Regions from separate parts of the Paenibacillus sp. P2(2022) genome, predicted to be linked through region 2. Evidence: riboswitches for the same ligand, from Rfam matches in the RefSeq annotation. Region 2 holds a riboswitch; the other holds the start of a gene.
The links. Region 2 has a riboswitch for ZMP and ZTP ahead of MMB75_RS12595 (TIGR01440 family protein). Riboswitches for the same ligand answer to the same signal wherever they lie in the genome.

Region 1 (3,411 bases), on a different contig from region 2:
TGCAGCAACGGTGTCGCTTCATGTGCTTTTTCCAAATTGTAATTTGGTACTTTCGGGCTCAAGTGGTGAACATGATGAAAACCAATATTACCTGTAATCCATTGCAATACTTTAGGAAGCTTGTAGTAAGAACTGCCCTCGACGGCCGCATTAATATAACTCCACTCTTCATCATGCTCAAAATACGAATCCTCAAACTGGTGTTGCACATAGAACAGCCAGATTCCCAACATACCAGAGACAAAAAAGATAGGCGTCTGTACCAGAAGGAATGCCTGCCAACCAATAGCCCAGCACAACAGTGCATACAATGCAACAATGGATATATTCGTCACATAGGTGTTTATCTTTTCCTTACGTTTGGCTGTCTTGACATTAAACCGATAGGAAATCAAAAAAGTATAGATTGGACCTAGGCCGAACATAACCCAAGGATTTCGATATATACGATAGGCCAGCCGTGTCCATGTGGAAGCTGCTGTGTACTCTTCTACCGTGAGCACCCACATATCACCCGTGCCTCTTTTATCCAGATTACTGCTGGTTGCATGGTGGATCGCGTGACTATTTTTCCATTGGTGATAAGGGCAGAGCGTAATAATACCTGTAATCGTTCCCACAATATCGTTCAGCTTGCGACTTTTGAAAAAAGATTGATGACCACAATCGTGAAAAATAATAAACGTCCGTACCACAAACCCTGCCGCAATAATGGTAATGGGAAGCGTCAGCCAGTAAGAAACCGCTAGGCTAAGATAAGCGGCATACCACAATAGGATCAGCGGTCCCAAGGTATTGAACAGTTGCAGAACGCTGGATTTCGTGTTTATTTTCTCGTAGGGAGCCATATTTTTTTTCAATTGAGCTAACGGGAGTTGTGTCATACCCATTATGATCCTCCTTTAAAATGCAGCCCATACCTTAATCCTGTCAGGCGTACATGTTGATCTAAGCTCAGTATAAGGAGACCGCTGTATCTGCTGTAGTCATAAACGTCAGTTCGGGTATATGACATTTGTCATATAGACAACTAACCAAACCTGTTTGGCAAATGTTCACGGGTTTCTTTTCTGCTGTTATTTTGTTAAAATATAAGATATATAACGCTGTATGTGACTGGCGAAGTCAGTGGAATGAACCACGAGGGAGCATACAATCAAGCGTACCGTTCGCCTGGGAGAAGTATTTGCAGAGGATTCGTCTGTCTTGACGACCTTGTGCAAATACTTTTTTTCGTTTTCGAAGACCATGACACCCTGTTGATTCCATTATGCGATAAATTCAGAGGAGGCTCGGACTATGGCTATTATCATGAAATCCAAAGAAGCAGCTGAGCAAGTGTATGCAACGATCCGTTCCCAAGTAGAGCAAATGAAACAGCAAGGACACCGTCCCCATCTGGCAACCCTGTTGATAGAGGGTGATCCGGCATCTGCATACTATGCACGGACCAAGCAAAAAATAGCAGAGAAGCTGGGCATCTCATTTCATCTCCATACTTTTAATCGTCATGTAAGCGAAGCCGAACTTCTGCACGTGATCGGTACCCTAAATGATGCATCCCATGTACATGGCATTATGCTGGAACTCCCGCTTCCGCAACATCTTTCTGCCTCCGTTATTAAACAATCCATCGCCCCCTACAAGGATATTGATGGAATTACGCCTGATAACAAGCTGGCTACCGTTACGGGTGACGCAGGGCTATACCCCGCTACACCTCAAGCCTGTATTGAACTGCTCAAGCATTACGGCCACTCCTTGGCAGGCAAAAATGTCACGCTCGTCGGCATCGGACAGACGGTGGGACTTCCCCTTTTCCACATGCTGCAAAGAGAAAATGCCACCGTCACCGCCTGTCATGCAGGTACGCGTGATATTGCAGAGCATCTGAGCCATGCAGACATTGCCTTCGTCGCAGTCGGATGTCCTGATGTGATTACGCAGGATATGGTTCATCCAGGTCTGATTCTCGTGGATGCAGGAATTAATGAGACGCTGGAGGGTAAAATTGTGGGGGACGCTGCTCAGGACGTTGTAGAAAAGGTACATGCCATTTCTCCCGTTCCCGGCGGTGTAGGCACCTTAACGACCGCAATTTTGTACAAAAACTTGCTCAAAGCGATACATCTGCAACATTACTCCAGAGAGGTGGTTTATTCATGAGTGAACTGTCGTGGAACCAGTCCATCGGACATTTTCTGAAAGAAGCTGCAAGTGCAGCGCCTACCCCTGGTGGAGGAAGTGTATCCGCGCTGGCTGCGGCACTAGGCGCAGCGATGACCTCCATGACCGCCAACCTTTCACAAGGAGGAAAATACACGCAATTCAGTGAACAAATGGTGCAAGTCATTAGCAGTATGGAAAGATTGTCTACGCATTGTGAGGAACTGATGGCCGCAGACATCCAATCCTTTGAACAGTACATGACCGCGCTGCGTTTGCCCAAAGAAACAGACGAAGAAAAGCGCTATCGTACCCATTCCTTACAAACAGCTGTGATTGCTGCCATTGAAGTACCTATGCGCCTGCTGGAAGTATGCCGGGACGGACTATCACAAGCCTACAATATTGTGGAAATATCCAATAAAAATGTGATCTCTGATCTGGGCATCGGTGCGATTTTGTTTGAAGCAGCGGCTCAATCCGCCCTGCTCACCATTGATATTAACCTTGCCTCGCTAAAAGACTTGGATGTCAAACAATCCTACGAAGCCAAAACAGCCACACTCCTCCGTGAAATCGGACAAATTAAAGAGCAAACCTTGTTGACCGTACGCAGTCGAATCGCAAGTAGTTAGCTCATACTACGCACTAGCTGTGCTAACCCATATATTCTACCTACTTGCTAACAGAAATAACCTCCAAATCCATCTCTATTCGTTGGGTTTGGAGGTTATTTTATTGCAATTCATTATATTTGGAAAACTTTTCTATACTTTCTTCGTCTATGGATTAGGGATATTCTTTAAGATTACTTTTTCTCTTATACACATTGATCAAGAAATGAGGAAAATCGTATGAAAAGACGTGGTCTATTACTCAGTATAATTACGTTATTACTGATCAGTCCCAGGGTGTGGGCGGCCGGAAATGATTCTACATCGCATATTCGCTCCTATGATTCCGGAAGTCTGATCCAATCCGATGGAAGCTTGTGGCTGTGGGGCTATAATCAATCCGTACCGACTCGTGTAGAGGGTAAGCCAAACGTAATAAAAACATTCTCTAATATCATCAACGAAGGTGATCTGCTATTTACCTTGCAAGACCACTCTGCTTGGTATGTGCCTAGAAACAACATTTCTGAATCTGTGAAGTTTGTTCCTCTGGAAGGACTACAGAACCTCGCTGCTGTAAGTAGTTTGAATGATCATGTACTCGCTCTGACCAACGAAGGCAGCATATTTC
Region 2 (3,411 bases):
TGGTCGTAGATCATGAAGGAAAATGCGCATAAATCCTTACTTTAATCGCTTATTACCCAAAAATGTAAGTTTCGAGTCGTCTGGAATCAAAAAAAGGCTGTTCTCCCTTCGCTAACGAAAGGAAAACAGCCTTTTCATATAAAGATTAAAAGGAATGGCGATGAATTAGTATTGTGTTCCTGGATAGATCGGGAACTTGTCTGTCAACTCGCCCACCGCTTGGCTTGCTTTGGACAATACAGTATCATCTTTTGGATTTTTAAGAGTATCAGCAATGATTTTACCGATTTTAACCATAGCCTCTTCATCCATACCACGAGAAGTTGCAGCAGGTGTACCAATACGGATGCCGCTGGTAACGAACGGACTCGTTGGGTCGAAAGGAATAGCATTTTTGTTGACCGTGATACCCACGGAATCCAATACATGCTCCGCTTCCTTACCTGTAATATTCAAATTGCGGGTATCCAACAGCATCAGGTGATTATCCGTACCACCGGATACAATGTTGATCCCCTCTGCCAGCAGTGTCTCAGCCAGCACCTGTGCGTTGCGAACTACGTTTTGCGCATAGGTTTTGAATGATGGCTGGAGCGCTTCACCCAAAGCAACTGCTTTGGACGCGATCACGTGCATCAGTGGTCCTCCTTGAGTACCAGGGAAGATAGCTTTATCAATCGCTTGCGCCCACGCTTTGCGAGTCAGAATTAGGCCCCCACGCGGACCACGCAGCGTTTTGTGTGTCGTTGTTGTCACAAATTGGGCATGAGGAACTGGACTAGGGTGAATCCCTGCTGCCACGAGACCTGCGATATGTGCCATATCCACCATGAATAAAGCACCTACATCATTAGCAATGGAAGCAAAGGCTTCAAAATCGATAGTACGCGGATATGCACTTGCACCAGCTACGATCAGACGAGGGCGGTGCTTGAAGGCTGCTTTGCGCACTTCATCATAGTCGATGCGGAAGTTGTCTTCACGTACACCGTAAGCAGCAAAGTTATACAACAAACCGGAGGCATTAACCGGGCTTCCGTGTGTTAAGTGGCCGCCATGCGCCAGATTCATACCCAGTACAGTATCTCCAGGTTGAAGAGCTGCCAGATATACCGCCATGTTAGCCTGCGCTCCAGAGTGAGGCTGCACGTTCGCATGCTCGGCGCCAAATAGTTCTTTCGCACGGTCACGTGCAATATCTTCGACGATATCTACATGCTCACAGCCACCATAGTAGCGTTTGTTCGGATAACCTTCAGCATATTTATTGGTAAGCACGGAGCCCATGGCTTCCATTACTGCTTCACTGACGATATTCTCAGATGCGATCAGCTCGATATTGTGGCGTTGCCGTTTCAGTTCAAGCCCCATTGCTTCCATCACTGCCGGGTCACTTTTACGCAGATGTTCCATCATGATTGATTACTCCCTCTCCATGGTCAAATTGTTGGGTATACAAGCAAATGCCTGCTCCTCTGTTGGGTACCTCATCATCAATGCAAAAAAGATCAGTACAAACATGCCGACATGCCAAATGCTAATCGCAGTTTCCGCCGGCTTCTTGTTCCAGACTGTACACTGCCCGTTGTCCGCCAATAAGTGGAGGACGAGTGAACGCGGCCGTCACACGTGCTTCACCAATCCAGCGAAGGCTTGGGCGAAACGGAACGGCAATCGGGCGCAAATGCATGCCAATCAGCGTTTCGCCGATGTCTATCCCGGCATGAGCCTGCACATTCGCCGCCAGACACGCATCGTCCATAGAGCGATAGGCAACGGTAGCCATAGAGCCCCCTGCTGTACGAACAGGAACAGCCGCAACCTCCATCAGGCCTAATCGCTCCAGTAGAGAACGTTCAACGACCAGTGCTCGGTTCAAGTGCTCACAGCATTGAAACGCCACATCAAAGCCATACTCTCTGCGAACGGATTCTACTCCAGACAACACTTGCTGAGCCACATCCAGCGCTCCTGCTGTGCCGATCCGACTTCCAGCCACTTCACTCGTGCTTGCGCCAATAACCAGCAGGCGACCAGCTTTAAGACTGGCCACTTCTGCAATTTCCCGCACGACAGAAGCGGTCTGTGCTTCGAGTGAAATCTCATGATCCAATTGTTCTACCATTGGAACCTCCTTTGGTTGAACAGCCTCTCAGAGACTAGGCATGGTCCCATGCCCCAAGTTCAACACACTCTCTCCTGATCACAATCTGACTATATTATAGCCGATGTTTCAGATTTCGAGCAGAAAAAATGGAAGAACAAGAAGGCAACAGAAGATCTGCTGTAGCTCGTATACGAAAAAAGAGCAGTCCACACCTATGTGGAATTGCTCTTTTGCCCAGGCGACCGGCCGTATATCCGATGCTCCATCGTGGTTAATCCCACTTTTGTCGCCAGTTACATCGGATTCTCATTTTTCCACCTTATCTTAACGGATTAACTTTCGAAAATCAACAGATTCCGTACAAAATAGAGGAATGGTACCGACTTTATTCGGAAGATCCCTTTAGCTTGTCCAGCAACTTATGCAAAGCTACACGGATTTCCGCAGCTGTGACATCGTAGTCCTCCCGCGAACCGCCAAACGGATCTGAGATATCGAAGCCCGGAATCCGTTGATGTAATTCAATCATTCGCTCACGTTCCTGCGCTGATAGCTCTTGTCCAAGTGAAGCCATCAACTGCTGTGATGCATACAAACCATCTAACTCCTGTACGTCATTCAGCACTGCGTCCCGGTCCTCCACATATTCCTTCAGCGTAAATACTTTGCCCGCCGTTTGTGGAAACCGTTGAATGACATGCTGTTTATGTCCTTGCGTCAAGGTTAAGATCAGATGTGCCCACTCGGCAAGCCCGTCGCTTAAAGGGGTTGAAGTGATCTGATCGGATATATCGTGATCACGTAGAACCGCCTCTGCATGCCGGGATATCGACGCCCCATCCATCGCAGCTACTCCAGCGGAACGCACTTCCAGTTCCAGTCCATGCTCAGCAGCCAACTTACGCAGCATCCCCTCAGCCATTGGACTGCGACAGGTGTTCCCTGTGCATACAAATAAGATATTCTTCAACGTCTTCACCCCCCGTATGTTGAAAAAATATATAAACAGAGGATTACTCAAATCCTGTATTTATTTTACACTGTCTACGTTAAAATCAAAACATAAACATAAAGCCGAATGCCAGCAAAACGGCACCGCCCACCGCTTCTCCATAATCCCCCAGATTGCGGCTGACCTTGCGCCCCAGTAACAGCCCCAGCATCGCCATCGCTCCCCCGCAAAAACCAAAGGCCAGAACAGTCAGCACCAGGTCACTCTGGAACATCCCCAGGGAAACTCCCACAGAAAATGAGTCAATGCTCACCCCAAGTGCAAATAGCAAAAGACCCAAAGGCGACCGATG

Region 1: it holds a riboswitch for ZMP and ZTP, as region 2 does, so the genes downstream of both, MMB75_RS16355 (bifunctional 5,10-methylenetetrahydrofolate dehydrogenase/5,10-methenyltetrahydrofolate cyclohydrolase) here and MMB75_RS12595 (TIGR01440 family protein) in region 2, are expected to answer to the same signal.

What each region holds. Positions count from the first base shown of each region.
Region 1 covers NZ_JAKWFI010000004.1:457,511-460,921, forward strand. The annotation lists gene desA (Delta(5) desaturase DesA) at 1-890, opposite strand, end outside; ZMP/ZTP riboswitch at 1,103-1,186, shown strand; gene MMB75_RS16355 (bifunctional 5,10-methylenetetrahydrofolate dehydrogenase/5,10-methenyltetrahydrofolate cyclohydrolase) at 1,300-2,166, shown strand; gene MMB75_RS16360 (cyclodeaminase/cyclohydrolase family protein) at 2,163-2,801, shown strand; gene MMB75_RS16365 (stalk domain-containing protein) at 3,021-3,411, shown strand, end outside.
Region 2 covers NZ_JAKWFI010000003.1:191,386-194,796, forward strand. The annotation lists gene MMB75_RS12590 (serine hydroxymethyltransferase) at 166-1,416, opposite strand; gene MMB75_RS12595 (TIGR01440 family protein) at 1,538-2,125, opposite strand; ZMP/ZTP riboswitch at 2,333-2,414, opposite strand; gene MMB75_RS12600 (low molecular weight protein arginine phosphatase) at 2,493-3,077, opposite strand; gene MMB75_RS12605 (manganese efflux pump MntP) at 3,163-3,411, opposite strand, start outside.